Regions from separate parts of the Paenibacillus mucilaginosus 3016 genome, predicted to be linked through region 4. Evidence: riboswitches for the same ligand, from Rfam matches in the RefSeq annotation. Region 4 holds a riboswitch; each other region holds the start of a gene.
What was found. Region 4 has a riboswitch for cyclic di-GMP ahead of sda (sporulation histidine kinase inhibitor Sda). Riboswitches for the same ligand answer to the same signal wherever they lie in the genome.
Positions count from the first base shown of each region.

Region 1: it holds a riboswitch for cyclic di-GMP, as region 4 does, so the genes downstream of both, PM3016_RS14785 (EAL domain-containing protein) here and sda (sporulation histidine kinase inhibitor Sda) in region 4, are expected to answer to the same signal.
Region 2: it holds a riboswitch for cyclic di-GMP, as region 4 does, so the genes downstream of both, PM3016_RS04325 (endo-1,4-beta-xylanase) here and sda (sporulation histidine kinase inhibitor Sda) in region 4, are expected to answer to the same signal.
Region 3: it holds a riboswitch for cyclic di-GMP, as region 4 does, so the genes downstream of both, PM3016_RS36020 (OmpL47-type beta-barrel domain-containing protein) here and sda (sporulation histidine kinase inhibitor Sda) in region 4, are expected to answer to the same signal.

Region 1 covers NC_016935.1:3,413,555-3,418,621, reverse strand. The annotation lists gene PM3016_RS14790 (SOS response-associated peptidase) at 40-729, opposite strand; gene PM3016_RS14785 (EAL domain-containing protein) at 896-3,361, opposite strand; cyclic di-GMP riboswitch class I at 3,507-3,603, opposite strand; gene ytfJ (GerW family sporulation protein) at 3,796-4,305, opposite strand; gene PM3016_RS14775 (DUF2953 domain-containing protein) at 4,454-5,067, opposite strand, start outside.
Region 2 covers NC_016935.1:980,233-985,299, forward strand. The annotation lists gene PM3016_RS04305 (helix-turn-helix transcriptional regulator) at 1-639, shown strand, start outside; gene PM3016_RS04310 (DODA-type extradiol aromatic ring-opening family dioxygenase) at 777-1,550, shown strand; gene PM3016_RS04320 (hypothetical protein) at 2,115-2,774, shown strand; cyclic di-GMP riboswitch class I at 2,962-3,047, shown strand; gene PM3016_RS04325 (endo-1,4-beta-xylanase) at 3,156-4,280, shown strand; gene PM3016_RS40660 (acyltransferase) at 4,385-4,930, opposite strand.
Region 3 covers NC_016935.1:8,599,171-8,604,237, reverse strand. The annotation lists gene PM3016_RS36040 (methyl-accepting chemotaxis protein) at 1-41, shown strand, start outside; gene PM3016_RS36035 (cold-shock protein) at 304-504, shown strand; gene PM3016_RS36030 (cold-shock protein) at 651-875, shown strand; gene PM3016_RS36025 (GlsB/YeaQ/YmgE family stress response membrane protein) at 1,162-1,419, opposite strand; gene PM3016_RS39055 (hypothetical protein) at 1,880-2,041, shown strand; cyclic di-GMP riboswitch class I at 2,262-2,358, shown strand; gene PM3016_RS36020 (OmpL47-type beta-barrel domain-containing protein) at 2,453-5,067, shown strand, end outside.
Region 4 covers NC_016935.1:5,862,510-5,867,576, reverse strand. The annotation lists gene PM3016_RS40165 (ABC transporter permease) at 1-154, shown strand, start outside; gene PM3016_RS23955 (ABC transporter ATP-binding protein) at 157-1,272, shown strand; gene PM3016_RS23945 (sensor histidine kinase) at 1,476-2,600, opposite strand; gene sda (sporulation histidine kinase inhibitor Sda) at 2,664-2,801, opposite strand; cyclic di-GMP riboswitch class I at 2,935-3,022, opposite strand; gene PM3016_RS23940 (RCC1 domain-containing protein) at 3,223-4,386, shown strand; gene PM3016_RS38815 (hypothetical protein) at 4,539-4,697, opposite strand; gene PM3016_RS23935 (zinc dependent phospholipase C family protein) at 4,967-5,067, shown strand, end outside.

The DNA.
Region 1 (5,067 bases), 2.4 Mb from region 4:
CCTTTTAACACCAGCCCTTGGATTTCCTGCCCCGCTGGTCTACAAAGTCAGCGGTTCGATACAATCCGGCGCTTCATGCTGGACCCGTCCGACCTTGGGATCGACCGGATAATACCGCATCGCCTCCGCCGGGTAAGGCCTCAGCAGGGGCAGCAGCTCACGCTCCTCCTGAATGCTGCGGTCCAGCCACAGCCGCTCCCCTTCCGGCTCCAGGATCACCGGCATCCGCTCATGCACTTCGGCGACCAGCGGGTTCGCCGCCGTGGTGAGGATCGTGCAGGTGTGCAGCTTGGCGCCGTCCGGAGCGGCCCACGTATCGAACAGCGCAGCCATGCCGAAGGGCTCTCCCTCCCGCAGCACGAACCGCACCGGCTGCTTGCGGCTCCCCTCTTTCTTCCATTCATAGAAGCCGTCCGAGGGAATGAGGCACCGCTTGCGCCTCAGCAGCGTCCGGAAGGCCGGTTTCTCCGCCGCGGTCTCCGACCGGGCATTGATCATGCGCGCCCCCGACTTGTCATCCTGCGCCCAGGAGGGCACCAGGCCCCAGCGCAGAGCGCCGAACCGGTTCGGCGCAGCACCCGTGAAGGAGGGGTCTCCGCCGATGATTGCCGGGATATACTGCCCCGGCGCCACATTATACCGGGGCTGGTACGCCCCGGGACGGGGATCGAGCATGAACCGGAGAAGCAGCTCCTCCCATGTGACGGTGATCGTAAACCTGCCGCACATCCGTGGCACCTCCCTTTTCTCTGCCGTTGTTTATGACCTTTCTGTTTACTATAAAACGGAGGAGGAGGCAAGTAAAGCCCGCCTCCCCCTTGCCCGCTGTAAGATTAAACATACACGAAAAATCGCCTCTATGCCCTGATCCCGCTGTTTCCGGCACGCCTGCCGCTCAGGAGATTTGGCTCGAATCTTTGCGGTGAAACCGCTCGTAGCTCAGCAGCCGCTCAAATTCTCCCGCCGCCATCGGCTGACCGAACCAGTACCCCTGTGCCCCGTCACAGGCAAGCTCCCGCAGCTTCTCGAGCTGCCCGGAACGCTCCACCCCTTCGGCGATCACCTGCATGCCGCGGCCGTGAGCCAAAGAGATCAACGCTTCCAGCATGGCCTGACGGGCGGGGCATTCCCCCAGCGCGGCGATCAGCCTGCCGTCCAGCTTCAGTTCGTCCACCGGAGCCAGCTGCAGGAACCTCAGCGAAGCGGCGCCCGCGCCGAAGTCATCCAGCGACAGCCGGACGCCGAGGGCTTTGAGCTCCTTCAGTCTATCGCACAGCCGCGTGGCCCTCCCCCGGCCGATCTCTTCCGTAATCTCAAGCTGCAGCCACTCCGCCTGCATCTCCGTCTCCTTCAGCGCATGGCCTACGCCTTCAACGAAGTCTTCCTCAGCCAGCTCGCGGGCCGAGATATTCACGGACATCGTCACGGCCGGATGACCGGCATTCCTCCAGCTCCGGTGCTGACGGCAGGCCTCACGCAGCACCCAGCGTCCGATACCGGGAAGCAGCCCCGTCGCCTCCGCCCCCGCTATGAACTGTCCGGCGGGAATCAAGACGCCGTCCCGCTCCCAGCGAAGCAGCGCCTCCACTCCGAGAAGCCGGCCCGTTTGCACCGACATGACCGGCGCGTAGTGCAGCCGGAATTCGTCCTGCTGCAGGGCAAGCTTGAGCCGGGCCTCCAGCTTCGTCTGCTGCGAGAGGGACGCCTCCATCTCGGCCGTATAGAATTGAAAATGGTTCTTCCCGTTCAGCTTGGCCTGGTACATCGCCGCATCCGCATGCTTCACCAGCACATGGGCACTCGTACCGGCGGAGGGATAAAGCGCAATACCGATGCTCGGCGTCACCGTCATCTCCCTGCCGGCGTAATAAAAAGGCCGGGCCAGCGCCTCAATCATCCGCACGGCAATGCTCGAAGCTGTTCCCGGGGTCACTCCGCTGAGCATGACGATAAACTCATCGCCGCCCTGCCGGGACACCAAATCCTCTTCACGGACGCAGTGCAGCAGCCGCTCGCCCACTTCCTGAAGCAGCATATCCCCCGAGTCATGGCCGAAGGTATCGTTGATCGACTTGAAGCCATCCAGATCGAGGAACATCACCCCAATCGTCCCCCGGCTTCCTTCCGCGCGGCTCAGCGCGGAGGAGAGCTTTTCCTGAAGGTAGGAGCGGTTGTAGAGCCCCGTCAGCGGGTCGCGCAGCGCCATCTGCCGGATGTGCTCCTCCGCCTTTCTGCGGTCGGTAATATCCCGGACGAAGACGGTGAAGACCGGACGGCCGAAGCCCTCAGTCCGGGTCAGGCTGATCTCCACCGGGAAGGCCGTGCCGTCGGCACGCCATCCCGTCGTCTCGACGCGGCTGTCCAGCAGCCCGCGGATCGCTTCCACGGGCAGTGCGAAGCCGGACGGCCCCTCCCGCCCTTCCGCTTCCGTGCTCAGCCCACCGTCCCCGCTGCCTCCTGCCGGAACTTCAAGAAGATCGGTCAGGTGCAGGGTAGCAAGCTCTTCGCGGGGGTACCCGAACATTCCGCCCATCACCGGATTGCACTCCATAATGCCGCCCTGGTGATCCACCAGGAGGATGCCGTCCAGCGCCGACTCCAGCACCGCCAGTCGGAAGGCCTCGCCTTCCCGGTACCTCCGGTCCAGGAAATAGCCCCGAATCACGATGATACTTAGCAGAAAAATGATGCAGTTCGCCAGGATAATACCAAGCATTTCATCCTGATGGCCGGCGTGGCGGAACCTCTGATGGAGGTGTCCGACGGACCCGAACGTCATGGCCTCCATACTCAGGTAATGCAGGCCGGCAATCGCCCCGCCCATCATGGCGGCACCGAGCAGCCGGCGCAGATAGGAGTTCCTGCCTCCCGCAGGCTGCGAACGGAAGGACACGAACAACGCACCGAACGATCCGGCAAGTCCGATTGCCGCCCCCAGCATAAGCAGAAGCCAGTGGTAACGATCACCGCCCATCCCCATGGCCGCCATGCCGATGAAGTGCATCCCCACTACGCCGGCGAATACGATACATCCGCTGGCGAGCAGACGCCGGAGGCCGGGAGCGGGACGGCTGGCGCCAGCCAGTCCGGCCCAGGAGGCCGTAACGGCAAAACCGACGGAAAGAAGCATCAGCAAGCTGTCATAATGAATAGACAGAGAAGTTTCATAAGCCAGGATGGCTACGAAGTGCATGGCCCAGATGCCGATGCCGAGAATCACGCCCGCCAGGCCGAGGCAGAGCCTGCGAACGCGGGCCGCGGCGGCGGAGAGCCGGCGCGCCAGATCAAAGGCCGAATAGGCCGACATAAAAGCGATGAGATACGAGAGGAGAACGAGATAGACATTATAAGTTCCAGACATGATGAGCCCTCCATAACGGGTAGGATGAGGCGGCCTGAATTGTCGGAAGAGGGTCCTTGCGGGGATCCGAACCAAAATCAAAAAAGCCACCCTTCAGCAAGAGCAGCCGTCGATCTGAGCCTATCACCGGAAAGTACGGTATCTTTTCGGTAACCCAGCGGTCATTGCCTGTCAGCGGGACTGAAGGCTTTAGATCTGTGGCTTTGCGTCCCCACCTTTCGATGAGTTTGCCTTTATCGTAATCAGGTATGTATAGTTCTTTGTTACCTATAGTAGCATGAAGGCCGGGGTTAGTCTATCTCTTTTATCCTATAATTTCAATATTTTTATAGATCTTTGGAACCAGATGGAAAGTTTTATGACATCCTAAATGCATAAAGCCGCTCCCGCAAGGAGAGCAGCTTGGCCGTCTGCTTAAATGAAAAGAAATGGAGCTACACGATAAAGTTCTGATTCTCGATGTTATTCGTCACCGTCGTCGCACCGGCATTTGCGGAAGAGCTCTGCTCGGAGCCCTGCGACTTGCCGCCGCCGCCGCTCTTCATCATGGATTGAATGCGGTCCACCACCTGAGGGGCGGAATCGATCAGGCGCTCCAGCAGATGCGTCTGGTTATCGAGCGGTACGATCTTTACGCCCTGCTTGCCTACAACGAGAAAAGCGATCGGCGTAATGGACACGCCGCCGCCGCTGCCGCCGCCAAACGGAAGAGCGACCTGGGCATTGTGGGATTCGTGGCGGGTAAGCCCCGGAGGGTTAGCCTCTTCCGTGGTTACGAACTCGCTGCCCCCTGCCGCAAAACCGAAGCCTACCTTACTGATCGGCATAATTACGCTGCCGTCCGGTGTCTCTACGGGATCACCGACAATCGTATTCACGTCGACCATTTCCTTGATATTCTCCATGGCCGTTTTCATAAGACCTTGAATCGGATGTTCTGTCATCGCTGTTCCCTCCTGATCAGAAGTTGTGTAGACTGACTAGCCATTCGTTAGGCTTCCCTTGATGCTTCGGCCGTATTCCATTGCGAAGGGCCTCAAGGCCGTAAGCCGCCTCGGGCGCAGACAGCCGGGGCGGGACCGATCCATCGACTTACGATGGCAGCAGCACGTTCCGCCAAGCCTTGAGGCCTCCCTTGACCTTCAACACTCTCCAAAGCAGCTGCACGCCGGACAGAAGGATATAAGCCATCCGGATCCGGAACGTGCACATCACTTCCACCGCTATCAGAGTCTGGTTAAATGCCGGCACCACCGCGAGCCGCGGCTGTCCTTCCAGCGGAATGTAGCGGAACAAGAGCCCGAGAATCGAGGTTTTGATCCCCCAAAACGCTCCTGCGAGAAAAGCGGTCTCCGCCGCATCCCCGATGCCGACCGTCGTCTTCCAATCCATCTGCGTGCATCGGACACGGCCGAGCATATGACGCAGCCACTCGTTGAAATTCAAGGTGTTCTCGAGGAGCTTCCGGATGTTCTCGTAAGCCTTCCTCAGCATCTCCGGTCCGATATTCTCCATCGCCTGGCCAAGGAGCTGCCCGGCGGTTGAATTCACCTGCTTGGCCTTTGCCTTCACTTCAAACCCTTCCTGCAGGTTCTTAAACCGGATGAAGGGAATCTCGAATTTCAGCTTCACCAAGCCGAACAGCGCCTTCGCATTGACGGTGATGTCTTCATCCTTGCCTTTTTGGCTGAAACCAATCTGTATCG
Region 2 (5,067 bases), 3.9 Mb from region 4:
TGTCTCGAGCCGACGGAGCACTACTGGCTGCACTTTGGCACCACGGGGGCCTGGAGCGCGGCAGAGACGCTCCCAAGCCAGCCGGCAGGGGAGCGGGAGGAGAAAAAATATTTCACGATGGAAACCTTTCCCATGCGGCTTCCGCAGTTTATTCGTCTGCCGCGCCCGGCGGCGGTCTACGAGCCGCTCCGGCAGCTGACCGAGCTGGAGCCCGAATCCCACCGCAGCTGGGCGCGCTGGAAGCTGCAGCTCACGTTCCAATCGGTGCTGGAGCAGCTCAGCGGAGCATTGGAGGCCCAGGCCGCGGTGCCGGGCGCCAAGGTGGCCGAACGGGCGGCCTCTTACCTGCGCGCCCATTACCGGGAGGCGGTGACGGCCCCGATGCTCGGGGAGGCGCTTAACTTTCACCCCGTCTATATCGCCCGCTGCATGCAGCAGGAATTCGGGTGCTCCCCCTTTGAGTACCTGATGCATTACCGGCTCGAACAGGCGAAGCTGAAGCTGCTGCAGACGGACCTGTCGATCGCCCGAATCGCCGAGGAAGTGGGCTTTAACCAGCCGGCCTATTTCACCTCCTGCTTTACGAAGCAGGAAGGGGTCACCCCCCGGATGTACCGCAAGCGGTTCTCCCACGAATAAGTGGAAGGGGAGGGAGGGGATAGTAACTGCGGACTGGCCGCCGGACAGACACTCGAATATTGTTGACAGCAATATAATATCGTTATATACTAACTTACATAAAGTAACTATATGAAAATAGTAAAGGAGATGCTGTCATGATTCCGTCCTCGATGTTCCTTGCCCACGGTTCTCCCATGCTTGCGATCGAAGATACGGAGTATGCGCGTTTTTTGGGAAGGCTTGCCAAAGGCATCCGGCCCAAAGCGATTGTTATTTTTACAGCCCACTGGGAGAGCGAGATAACAACGGTATCCTCTTCCGATGAAGTGTACGAGACGATCTATGATTTCGGCGGGTTCCCGGACGAGCTCTATGAGGTTCGCTACAACGCCAGGGGATCCTCGATTGTGGCCGGCTTGGTAACGGATCGCCTGAAGGCGGCCGGCATTCCGGTCCGTCAGGATACGCAGCGGGGGCTCGACCACGGGTCCTGGACGCTGCTCCACCGGATGTATCCGGAGGCGGACATCCCGGTCGTACAGGTGTCGGTGAACCCTTACCTCGCGCCGAAGGACCAATTCCGCATCGGCGAAGCCCTTCGCGGCCTGAACCGCGAGGAGATCCTTGTGATCGGCAGCGGAGTAACGGTCCACAACCTGCGGATGCTCCGCTGGGGCCAGAGCACGCCCGAAGCATGGGCGGTCGAGTTCGATGACTGGCTGCTCGCCCGGCTGGAAGAGCAGGATTACGAGAGCCTCTTCCGCTACGCCGAGCTTGCGCCGCATGCCCGCCAGGCCGTCCCCCGGGCGGAGCACTTCGTGCCTTTCTTCATCGCACTGGGCGCAGGGGCGGAGGGCAGCGAGCCGGAAGTCATTCACCGCAGCTATGATCTGGGCACGCTGAGCTATCTCAGCTTGCAGCAGGCGTAAGGCACACCACCGCGCATACCAAAGAAGGAGCGTTTTCCCGGGGGGAGGACGCTCCTTCTTTTTTTGAAAAATAATAAACACGCATCGTCCTTAAAGGACGGTGAAGCCGTTTATCTCACCCTCCGCTCGTCTCCGAATCGGAATCGGCTGCGATCGCCGTCAGCTCGGCCACCAGGTCATCGAGCTTGTGACGCTGTTTTGCCGTTCGGTCCGATAGGTCAGGAACGCACATCCCCGTGCAAACACGGCACCGGTAACGAGTACACTGAGAGCCATGAGGGTATTCCTTATGGCGAACTGAGGCAGGATCCCGATCATCAGGAGAAAGGAATACATTTTGAGCATAAGTTTGTTGCGCGCTTGCAGGGGGGGGTTCCCGCCTTTCGATAGCTGGAATGGATAACGATCCATGCTCTTTTTGTCTGTATTGGAGGGTGGTGATGTTAGAGATAATTTCGGGTGCGGCGGTACAAGATCATGCAAGGGGTGCAGGATTGTCTTATTGCTGAATGCCGCTGCTTATAGTATGAATGAATCATTCGGGGAAAAAGGGAGCGGATGTTCATGAAACGAATGATCTATAGAGGACAGTTGGCCAAAGGCAGGGAAAGCGAGGGGCTCGCCTTCCTGCGGGACAACGAGGGAGCACGCCGGCTGGTTTCCGGCGGCAGGCTGATGACGGCGGCAGCGTTTCATTGGGAGGGCCGGCTGTTCCTGTATTATGAATGTACCGGAGCGGATGTGGCGCCGGAGGAGCTGGCGGGGGAAGCCGGCCCCTTTCTCATGGACTGGCCCGGGGGCGAAGAGCTTCGGAAATGGGTGCCGATGATTGACGTCTTTCACTTCAACGAGCCCGTCTCCCGGGAGCATTGGCTGCGCAAGGCGCCGGTGGAGCAGAGAGTGGGGCGTGTCGCCCATCTGCGGCCGGAGATGATGAGCAGCTATATCTACTATCACTACCAGCTGCAGGAGGAGCGGGCTTTCCTCGGGAACAAGTACGAGATGATCGCCATGCATGAGAACCTGCTCTTCGGGTATCAGGAATTCCCCAAGGTGGTGGAGGAACCGCTGAGCCCGCGCAAGCTCCATACCTCGGGCACCCCCGAGAACTGGGAGGATTCGCGGATGGATCTGCACTTCCAAGCCTGGCCGGACGGACACCTGTATTTTAAGCCGATCGAGACGGTGTTCGCTTATTATGCGGGGGATGAAGGAGAAGCATAGGGACAGATAGTTCATGGTACTTTTGGCATCTGTGTGCAGAGAGCTGTTCACTGCATCCGTGGAATGCAGGACTGACAAGCAAAATCAAGGTCGATATTTGTGGAAAAATGCGTATAAAGTACTATACATTTCGGGGTTCGGATGTTATAATCCTACTCAGATAGTACCTTAACGAACAAAAATAAATATCCGACAAAGGCAAAACTGGTGAAAGCCAGTGACGCAAAGCTACAGGGGCTACAGTCTTTAGGACCATGCCAGCCAGTTGCCGGTTGAAAGTAAGTTATTTGTGAAACTGCAAATAGGCTTATCCGGCTCAATGGATAAGTCTATTTTTCGTTCCGCTAAGGATATCCTTTAAACCATTTAGAGGTGATCCCGATGAAGAGAACATGGAACATTGCAGTTACTTCCCTGCTTACGATAAATCTGCTTGCCGCGGCTTCCTTTGCTGACTTTACCGCTTCGACAGCCATGGCTGCCACCGCAGTCAAATCTTCCGCCGCCACATCTTCCGTTGCCAAGACTTCGAACAAGAAGGAACAGAAGGCGGTTACGCTCAAGGAAGCGGCTCAAGCGAAAGGAAAGCATATCGGTGTAGCGACGCAGAGCTGGCTCGTTAACAAAAGCGAATATGCGGCCGTGCTCAATCAAGAGTTCGATACGATCACACCGGAGTACCAGATGAAGATGGGTGTGATTCAGAAGCAAAAAGGAATCTATAACTTCAGCGAAGCCGATGCGCTGGTGGACTTCGCGCTGAAGAACAATAAAATTGTAAGAGGCCATACGCTGGTATGGCATAGTTCCCTCCCATCCTGGGTGGAAAACGGCAAGTTTACAAGGGAAGAATGGATCGCCATTCTCAAGGACCACATCACAAAGACCGTTCAGCACTTCAAAGGCAAGGTTTACGGATGGGACGTAGTGAACGAAGCCTTCTGGCAGAACGGCCAGTACCGTCCGACCGTGTGGTACAACAATATCGGACCGGAGTACATCGAGATGGCATTCCGCTTTGCCCATGAAGTAGACCCGCAGGCGAAGCTGTACTACAACGACTTCAGCTCGGAAGTGAAGAATGAAAAGTCCGACGCGATCTACAAGATGCTGAAGGATCTGAAGAGCAAAGGGGTACCGATCGACGGAATCGGATTCCAGACGCACCTGACAATTGACGGCCTGAACTACAATGACATGAAAACCAACTTCCAGCGCTTCGCGGCACTCGGGCTCGACACCGATATTACGGAGATGGATCTCGTGACTCATACGTTCCAGGGGACGATGGAACAGAAGATGAATGCGGCCGCAGCGGTATATGGTAACGTCATGAAAGTGGCACTCAGCCTGCCGAGCTGCAAATTCTTTATCGCGTGGGGCCTGAACGACAGCCAAAGCTGGCTGAATGAGGATACCGGCTTCAGTGAGTACCCTCTGCTCTTCGACGATTCCTTCGGGAAGAAGCCGGCTTACAATGCGGTTATGGAGCAGCTCAGAAAATAATAGAACACAAGATGGGGACCGGCAAATTTTGCCGGTTTCTTTTATTATATCATCACTAAAAAGCTCCCTTGCTTATTAGGGCAGAGGGAGCTTGGCTATTCTTTCTATTCGATGAATCCAATTTTGTTTCTAAGATCTTCTTTCATTTTTCTCTTTTGCTCTGGAGTTATTCCGTGTGACAGCGTCCACGTATGGTCGTATACGGGGCTTAGTGTCATAAGCTCTTTATTCTTTTCGATATACTCCGCTGTGTTTCCAACAACACGCGCCGGGCTTCCGGCCACGATCGATCCTGCAGGCACATCTTTGGTGACGACAGCACCCGCTCCGATGATCGCGTCATTTCCGATCTTTACGTTAGGCAGGACAATCGCCCCGGCGCCAATGAATACGCGGTCGCCAATCTCGACGAGACCTATTTTGGTGTAATTGAGATGCACCTTTGTTGAAGCGTCATGGGCCAAGATATGCACACGTGGTGCAAAAGTAACGTCATCCCCAATGGTGATGAGAAAGCAATGGGAATAATCAATAATACATCCCGGCCTGCGGTTGAAGTTTTTTCCTACGGTCAAGCCCATTTTGATCAATTGCTCCGTTGATATTTCCCCGCGTGCTTTTTTGAGGAGCTCCTTCATTTTTCGTATCATTTTCAATGCCTCCAGTTTCGTTCCAGCGTTAACATGATTCTATTGATTGTAATGGCACAGGACGATATAGGCAATAAGTAACATCAACTTTGGTTGAATCTATAAAAATATGTTGAAAAATGTAGAATTTTAATTCA
Region 3 (5,067 bases), 2.7 Mb from region 4:
CCGCGGAGCTGCAGTCGCTGGTCAGCCGTTTCAAAGTATAATGCAGCCAGGAGACAGGGAGACTGCCGGGGAGCCGGCAGCCTCTTCTCTATGGAATAACTTTTTTTCTTTTTTCTGGGCACACGCCTTGCAATCCCTTTCGCGCTGTGGTAAGATGTAAGCATATCATATATTTGTAACCTGAATTCACATATTGTAAAGGGTTATCATTTGTAAGATGGAACCTTTTGTAATGTGTGAATTTTTTATTTCAAATGAAGATAAAAGAACATGTTACAAATCAAACTTTGGAGGTTTTCTCACATGCAAACAGGTACAGTGAAATGGTTCAACGCAGAAAAAGGTTTCGGCTTCATCGAAGTTGAAGGCGGCAGCGACGTATTCGTACACTTCTCCGCAATCCAAGGCGACGGCTTCAAAACCCTCGACGAAGGTCAGCGCGTAGAGTTCAACGTAGTTCAAGGCAACCGTGGTCCACAAGCTGAGAACGTTGTAAAGCTGTAATACCCACAATGCAAAAGAAAAACTGCCCTTAACCGGTGTTAGGGGCAGTTTTTTATGGTCAAATGGAAGGGGGGCTTCCTGTTTTTCGGCTGAAGAACAGGGTGGAAGCGCCCCTTTCCTGAGGGAAAATCATAAGGAGGAGAATCATGTATTTTCGAAGAAAACCTGCTCCCGCGGCGCCGCTCGAGAACACGGCGGTATGGTCCTGCGAGCAGGAAGGCTGCCGCAGCTGGATGCGGGATCACTATGCGATGGAGCATGTGCCGGCTTGCCCGCTGTGCAATGTCCCCATGGTTCGAAGCATGAAGATGGTCCCGCAGCTTGTCGTCCCCCAGCGTGAAACGAAGAAGAAAAGCGCTACGATGTCCTGACGTTCCTGTCTGCTCCTGAAGTATGACCCTATACAGCGGTACGGCCTCTCTCCGGTTGGGAGTGGGCCGTACCGTTTTTTGCATGTCCTAAGGCTTGGGATGGGACCGACGCAGCTTGCTGCGGCATAAAGCCCACGGCTTGATCCCCGTCTTTACTGGTTCTATTCCTGCACAGCAAAGAGCGCCGAAGTATCCAGCTTCGGCGCTCTTTGCTTATCTTGTCGAAAGTGATAGTGAAAGCGAAGGCTTCCACTATAGCGGCGGCAGTGCTGTCCGTATCGCTTCGTTAGACCCTGTTGCGTCCAATGGAGCGCAGGATCAGGCTTACGATAAAGACCAGCGCGATCGATCCGATCAACGCAGGGACGATATAGAAGCCGCCGACTTCCGGACCCCAGTCACCCAGGAGAAGACCACCGAGCCATGCGCCTACAAAACCTGCGATGATGTTACCGATAATGCCGCCGGGGAGATCTTTCCCCATAATCATGCCAGCCAGCCAACCGATGATACCGCCAATAATCAAGGACCACAAGAAACCCATTTGAACTACCTCCTTTTTATTTGTGTATGAAGCGTTGGATGCTTACTATTAACCTATCAAATCGCGGTAGAATCACGCCGATAAAAGAAGCAGTCCCCGTACAAGAACAGGGGCAGCCGCAAAGACCGGCGACAAGAGAATTCGGGAAGGAGGCTTCAAACGTTACCCATCAATCGGACACTATCACGAACTGCTTGCTCAGATTGCCGGCGGAGAACAGGGCGAGGCGGCCTGCATCTTATCGAAGCCTTTAAAGCTTTCAATGAGGTGCCCGGCGTACTTCAGATCTCCTTCCCGACGGCCGGCAAGTGCTGAATCCTTCGGCGAAGCGGGGTGTCATCGCTGGTTGGAACCCCTTCTTGAGGGCGCTGTTGACCCGGGGCGCCGTTTGCATCCGTAGACCGAGGCGGGCGGCTCCGGTTTATACCGGGAGTCTGGCTGTATAGGGAATGCGGGCTCCGTGATTCAGCAGAGACAGGACGGCAGCGGACACCGTGCCGCCGACGTATTGGATGTGCACATCGACACCGTGCAGATAGGCTGCTTCCAAGAGCGGCACGCAGGCCGCCGGCTCATCGGCCGCGTGGAGCCGGGCCTTTCGGGGAGAGATCGGTTCTTCTAGCAGAGTAATAAAGGGGAATAAAGCTGTAAGTTATCAGGTACCGGCAAGTGAAGTGAACAGCCGGGGGAAAGGGTTTTCCAAGTTAAGGAGATCCTTGCGCGTAATTCGATATTTTTCGACAAAAACTTATGATTTAAGGTATTTGTACCTAGAAACCTAGTGCTTTTCTATAGACAGTTCGCCCTAAATCGAATATGATAGAGATGTACAAATCATATTCTAGTGAAAAGGGCAAAACGCAGGAAACTGCGTGACGCAAAGCCACAGGGCCTGAACCCTCAAGGGATTCTCTTGATGGAAGGCAGCCGGTTGCCACAAGGAATCATAGCTCAATGCCTATGAACCTTGTCCGGGGTTCTTTTTTTATTGGACCAATGCCCCTCACACACCAAGAAAGGTAGGACTAAATTCATGGGCAAACCGTATCGCTCGCATTTCTCTTTCTTTGTTTCCTTGATGCTGCTCCTTCAACTGATTCTTCCGGGAGTAAGCGCCTTTGCCGCAGAAACGAATTCGTCCATCCTGCCGCCAAGCAACTTGGCATCGCAGTTTGTGACCCCGGATGACGTAAAGCTTTCGTGGAGCTCCGTGTATGGAGCCACAGGCTATCAGGTTTATGAGATCGGAGAGGGTCAGTTGAAGCCCCTCGCCAAATCGACGACAACCTCTTACACGCTGAACAACCTGGCCGAAGGCAGCTACACCTACGTGGTGTCGACGCTGAGCGCCGAAGGGGAATCGGGACCGAGTGCTCCGGTTCAAGTGGATGTCGTTTATCCGGAGATGGCTGCGCCTGCAACACTGACGCACACCATCCAGAATGGTAACGATATTGTACTGAGCTGGGGTTCCTCCGCGAACGCCCAGACGTACAGCCTGTACAGCATTTCGGCCGATGGCAATGCCTCGCTGATCACGACTACGGCTGCACGGACGTTCACTATAACGAACACTCAAGCAGGAACTTATACCTATGCAGTATCCGCTGTGAACTCGCTCTATGGCGAATCCCAGCGCAGCAATCCGCTTCAGGTGACCGTGGGAACACCGGTTATGGCTGCACCGACGAATCCTGCATACACGCTGTCGAACGGCAGTGATGTAACGCTTCGCTGGAACTCCGCCGCCTATGCCAATTCGTATAAAGTATACCAGATCATCGACGGACAACCCGTACTGCAGAAGACGGTAACCACCACGAGCACGGTCTTTACGGCCCTGCCCGCAGGTGACTATACCTACGAAATCCGCTCATACAGCGACCGTTTCGGCGAGTCTGCCGAAGGCGCCAAGGTTTCTTTCACGGTAAGCAGCATTACGATGCTTGCTCCAACTAACTTCGCAGCCAAGATTCAGAACGTGAATGACATCGTCCTGACCTGGACGGGCGCCGCCAATGCAACAGGCTACAAGGTGTACCAGATCGTAGACGGTCAGCCGGTACTGAAGGGTACGGTGACCGGCACGTCGGTAACCTACACGAACCAGCCGGCAGGCGATTACACGTTCGAGATCCGTTCGACGAGCACGCGTTACGGGGATTCCGCCGAGGCGGCCTCCGTATCGATCACCGTTGGCTCCGTCACCATGGGTGCGCCAGGGGCACTGGCCGCCAAGCTTCAGAATGTGAATGACATCGTCCTGACCTGGACTGCCGCTGCGAACGCAACCGGCTACAAGGTATACCAGATCGTGGACGGACAGCCTGTGCTGAAGAGCACGGTAAGCACGCTGACGGTCACGTTCTCCAATCAGCCAAGCGGCACGTATACGTACAAAGTGCACTCATATTCTTCCAAGTTTGGCGAATCCGCTGAAGGCAGCGAAGTTTCCATTTCCGTCGAGGTTCCGGTGATGCAGCCTCCTGCCAACCTGATCCAGACGGCCAAGAACGCGACGGACTTCGTCCTGTCCTGGGATGCGGCCGCCAACGCGAACTCTTACAAGGTGTATCAAATCGTCAATGGACAGCGCACGCTCAAGAGTACGGTGTCCACCACCAACATCACGTTCTATAATCAGCAGCCGGGCAGCTATACCTACGAGGTTCGCAGCTATTCGAACCGCTTCGGTGAATCGGCAGAGGGCACACAGCTTACGTTCACGTTGAATGGTGAGACGATGGCCGCCCCAACCGGGCTGACGCATACCATTGCCAACGGCAATGATCTGACGCTGAAATGGACCGCGGTTCCTTACGCCAACAGCTATAAGGTATACCTGGTTTCCGGCGATCAGAAAGTGCTGAAGAACACGGTTACTGCAACATCGGTTGGGTTCTCGAACCTTCCGGCTGGGGAATACACTTATGTCGTTCACTCGGTGTCCAATACTCTGGGCGAATCCCCAAGCGGTGCGGAAATCATCGTACCGGTCGTGCATCCGGTCGTGGCTCCTCCGGCCAACCTGACGGTTAAGCTCCAGAACGGCAACGATGCGGCTCTTACCTGGACCGCCGCTACCTATGCGAACAGCTATAAAGTATACGAGCTCGTGAACGGGGAAAAGGTACTGAAAACCACAGTGACTTCCCTTTATGCTACGATCTCCAAATTAACGAACGGTGAGCACACGTTTGTCGTTCACTCCGTCAGCACCCGTTTCGGGGAGTCTCCGGAGGGAAGCCAGGTGTCTGTAACGGTGAATGAGCAGACGATGCTGCCGCCGGCCAACCTGACGCACACGATCTCGAGCGGCAATGATGTAACGCTGAGATGGACGGCCTCTACTTATGCCACATCGTACAAAGTGTACCAGATGAAAGGTACCGAGAAGGTACTGGTGAACACCGTTACAACCACTTCGGCTATCCTGGCCAATCAGCCGGAAGCGGACTACACCTATGTCGTACACTCGGTCAGCGACCGCTTCGGCGAATCGCCGGAAGGCAGCACACTGACGTTCACGCTGGACTTCCCTGTCATGCAGGCACCGGGGAACTTCCGCCATGCGATTTCTTCGGGCAATGATATCGTGCTCTCGTGGAACACGGTCTCCTACGCAACAGCATACCGCGTATATGCCAT
Region 4 (5,067 bases):
GATCGGCATCACGGTCTTCGGCTTCGAGCAGGGGGGCGACACGGTGTATTCCACGGCGCTGTCGACGCTTCTAGTGCTCCTGCTGGGGGCAGGCTGTGGCCTGATGGCGGGGATACGGCATTTTGCAGGAAAGAGAGGCATCAGGAAAGCATGAGCATGGGAAATACGATAAAGGCCGCCCGAACGGAAACGGGAGGGGCCGGAAGGCAGCCCCAGGCAGCTCCTCTGATCGAGCTGCGGGGCGCCTCCAAGACGTTCGGCGGCGATCCGGCGCTGCATCCGGTCGACCTGAGCCTGGCGCTGGGCGAATTCACGGCGGTGCTCGGTCCTTCCGGCTGCGGCAAAACGACGCTGCTGCGCCTGCTCGCCGGCTTCGAGGCCCCGAGCTCCGGCGAGATTCGGATGAACGGGACGCTTGTCGCCGGAGGCGGCGTGCTCGTGCCGCCGGAGCAGAGAGGCCTCGGCATGGTGTTCCAGCACTTCGCGCTCTGGCCGCACATGACGGTGGCCGAGCATATCCGGTTTCCGCTGCGGCACAACCGGCATCAGGAGCCGGCGGCCTCCCGCGAGGAGCGGGTCCGCGAAGTGATGGAGGCGCTCGGCCTCTCGGCCCTGGCGGACCGCCGGCCGCATCAGCTCTCCGGCGGCCAGAAGCAGCGGGTGGCGCTCGGACGCGCGATTGCGCCCCGCCCCCGGCTGCTGCTGATGGACGAGCCGCTGAGCGCGCTCGATGCCCTGCTCCGGGTGGAGATGCGCCGGGAGATCCAGGAGGCGCACCGGCTGAGCGGGGCCGCGGTCGTATACGTGACCCACGATCAGGGAGAGGCGCTGGCCATGGCCGACCGGGTGATCGTGATGAACCAGGGGCGGATCGAGCAGGCGGGCCCTCCCGAGGAAGTGTACATGCGCCCGGAGACTCCGTTCACCGCCCGGTTCGTCTCGAAGGCGAACCTGGTGGAGGGCAGCTGGGAAGAGGGCGGGTTCCGGCCGCGGGCGGGAGGCTCGGCGGAGCTGTGGGCCTGCGAGGAGCCGCCGCCTGCCTTCCGGCAGCACGGGGTGATGCCGGTCCGGCCGGGCGAGCTGATGCTGGGCTTCGCTGGCGGAGGCGGCATACCGGGCCGGGTGACCGCCGCCCAGTTCCAGGGCAGTGAATACCACTATTACGTCGACACGGGCACGGAAGTGTGGGAGATCCATGCCACCGACCGGTTCGCCCTTGGCTCCCACGTCACGGTGTACTGGGGCGGAGGGAATTCCTTCCCTCAGGCCTGATCGGATGGCGGGGCGGAAGAAGGGGATCGGAAGGCAGCGCCAAAAAGACCAAGGGACCGCGAGGGCCCTTGGTCTTTTGGTGGTTGTGTTCCGCCTCATCGCGCGGACAAAAGCAAAAAAGCCGGCTTCGCAGCGGGCTTCGCTTCACATACAAGAATCAAAATCTCGCCAGGGCTCGATTTGATCTTGCGGTGTACTCCGTATCATACGGAAGCACTGTTGACGGGAACCGCTCCGACACCGGTTTTGCGGAGCTTGACGGTGAAGGAGGTCTCGCCGGGACGGGAGTCGAAGGAGAGCACGCCGGCGTGCTGCTCTACGAGCTGCTTGCAGATCGCAAGGCCGAGCCCGGTGCCGGTGGTCTTGCTCGTGACGAACGGCGAGAAGAGCTTGTCCTTGACGTCCGGGGGAATGCCCGGGCCGTTGTCCGTTACCCGTATATAGGTGTGATCCCGGTCCTCGAAGCCGTGGATGGATATCATCTTGGGCTCGGAGGGCTCCATGTGCTGTACCGCATCGATGCTGTTGTTGATGAGATTGATCAGCACCTGCTGCATCCCGACCTGCTGTACGCGCAGCCGGATGTTCGGGCCTTCCACGCCGGAGAGCAGCTCGATGCCTTCGCTGCTGAGACGCGGTGCAACCAGATTCACAATGCCCAGAATGAGCTCTTCCATGCCGACCTCGCGGAAGGGCTCCTGCTCTTTGTTCTTAGAGAAGTTCAGGAAGTTGTTGATGTGCATCTGGATCGTGTTGAATTCTTCCTGAATGATCGATACGTAATGCTTCACGGCGCCTGCCGATTCGGCCGGAATCTTCGAGGTCAGCAGCTTCAGGAACCCGGAGATCGTGGTCAGCGGGTTGCGGATTTCGTGCGCCATGCTGGCCGCCAGCTTGCCGGCCATCTGCAGCCGCTCCTTGTGCATCTGGGTCATGGCCGAGTCGAGCTGCCGCTGGGAATGCTCCCAGAAGCCCGAGGATATCACATACTGGATCTCATCGATCCGCCCATGAATGCGGGGCATGTCGGAGATCAGCTCGTCTCCGGAAACCAGGCCTTCCGTATACAGCTCGGTGGAGGAGGCCAGCAGGATGGAACGCCATAGATGGGAGCTCTCCAAAAGATGGGTGGGCGGCGTGCTCATCGATACATGATAGCGGGTGAGCGCCGGAATCACCGGGAAGAGCGGGTGAAGCTCCAAAGGGATATGCCAGTCATTGACCAGGTGAAAATAGGATTCGGCCGTCCGCAGCAGCTCTGCGGAATCATACCTTCCGGGAAAGCGTTCTTCCACTCCGCTGACCCACTGAGTGATGATGGGATTCATTCGCGTTAACAGCAATCCTTGAAGGGTAGTAGACATCCTGCCTGCATATGCTCCTTTTGTGTATCAATCCATATGGAGTTGTCTGCGGTCGATTTCATCCCGCAGCAAGCGGATGAAGCTGGGCTCCAGTTTCAAATCGAGAGCCAGGAGATAGGCCTCCAGAAGATCTTCATCCGATAATTTTTCAAGGGAATGATTCAAGCTGGTAACCTCCAAAAGGACAAATTCTCACGAGATCAGAAGATTTGTGCCAAGGTAGAATGGTGCAGATTCTGATGATCGCTGATCACGCATGGACTGCCCCTGCAGACAGTACAGCCGCTTGGGTTAGACTAACGGCAGCCCGGCAGCCGTGGAACAGGATGTTCGGTAGGCCCGTGGCTTTGCGTCCTCCCCTTTAGAGGAGTTTGCCTTTGTCGGAAGTTATACTTCTATTGTATTGATTCCTGGCGTATTTGTATAGACTCCAAGACCTGCTTTCGATACATTTCACCTTACAAAACGAGTCTTTTGCCCTGAAAAACAGGTAAAAAATAGAAAAAATGCAACAAGTGAGCGGGGAGATGCGTTAAAAGTTTGTGGAAATTAAATCCATATATAGAAATAAGGAGTGTGTTTTAGGATGAATTATCGGAAGAAATCCTTTTCTCGTACCCGTTTACTAGGGACCTCCCTGCTGCTGTCCTCCCTGCTGCTGACGGCGGCAGGACCGGTTTCGGCCCAGGATGCGGCGGGTCCTGCTGCGGAAGGAGCGCATTTCTTTTTCTCCTCAGCCGCCAGGCACAATGTCGTCATGGATGATGCAGGGTCCCTGTGGTATTGGGGCAATAAGGCACAGGTCACCGGCGGGGAGACCATCGTTCACGACAACAAGCCCGAGAGGATCATGAGTCTCGCAGGCGCAAAACAAGTTGCGGCTTCCGTGAAGCGGAATCTGATCCTGAAAGAGGACGGGACGGTGTGGACCTGGTCCTGCGACTGGGTGATCGACCCGATGACGGGAGAGGGAGGGTCGAAGTTTTCCGTCCCCCAGCAGATCACGGGGTTATCCAATATCGTGAAAGTATCTGCCGGCATGTCCCTGTACGCCGCGCTGGATAAGGAAGGCCGGGTATGGATGTGGATCGATCCGCCCTATGGTACGGGAGAAGCGAGTCCCGTTTCCGATCTGTCGGATGCAGTCGATATCTCGGCAGGCATTGGCTCTCTTGTTATCGTTAAAAAGGATGGAACCGTATGGCAGTGGAAGCAGTTCGAGGGCTTTAACCTGAACACAGACAAGAAATTCACTAAGGTGGAAGGGCTGGAAGGGATCGTAAAGCTGTCTCAAGGCGAAGAGGCGGGCCACTTTATGGCCATAGACAAGCATGGCGACGTATGGGGCTGGGGGAATAATGTGGTCAATCAGATTGGACCTCAGACCGAACCTGTATCCGACCGGGATAAACCGGTGATCCGGAAGCCGGTCAAAATCCAAGGGCTTAGTCACGTAACCGAGGTGATCACAACTTCTTTTTCCACCCTCGCTTTAAGTGAGGACGGCTCGTTATATTTCTGGGGATTGAACCCGGCTTGGGCGTCGGGATCGAAGGAGACGATGAAATGGGATACTCCCCAACCATGGGCAGGCCTTCGAGACATTATCGCAGTAGAAGCGGGGGAGAGCCATTATCTCGCGCTTCGAAAGGATGGTACGCTCTGGGCCTGGGGGGAGAATGCGCTCGGCCAGCTCGGGGACGCTACGTTCCGCAAATCACTGACACCGGTGCAGGTCAAGCTGCCGTAACGGCTGTCTGAGCAGATAAGGCGCAGGTCCGCCGCGTCCTTCACTTTTCCTTCTTCCGCCCCTATCCAAAAAGCCCCTGACCTGCCGCACCGGTTCATCGTTGCGGCAGATTACGGGGCTTTTTGGAGCTGACCTTGCATAGTGGACCGAGCTTAAGCGGTCAGGCTCTCGTCCGCGAGAAGATAATAGAACTCGCCGTCCGCCCCGTGAATGACGATGCGTCCGGCCGCGTCGGTGTCCATATCGAGCACCTCGGCCGGCGTGAGGATGCGAAGTTCGCGGGTGCTGCTATGTAAAACGTGATAGATCATGAGTGCGTTCTCCCGGGTTCTGTGAAGTGATGCCGGGCCTCTTCACTTGGGGCCCGGTATGCTTCTATCATACCGGGGGAGAAGGGGGTGTGCCAGCGGCACTTCCTGGAAGCGGAGGTGCTTTGAAGTGCCTTGGGGAGCCAGGAGCTGATGCGAGTCTGTCAGGGATTCATCAGCTTCCGGCGATTGAAGGCGGCGGCGGGGATGGGAGACAATGGAAGCGGCGGGGTGAAGCCCTGCATAGATTTTTGCGGTAGAGGAGGGCTCTAATGCCGTCACGCATTATGCATTTGATTATCGCCGACGCCCTGGCGAAGGAGGTCGGCGCCCAGGCTCCGGGCGCCCTGCTGCTCGGCGCCCTGGCACCCGA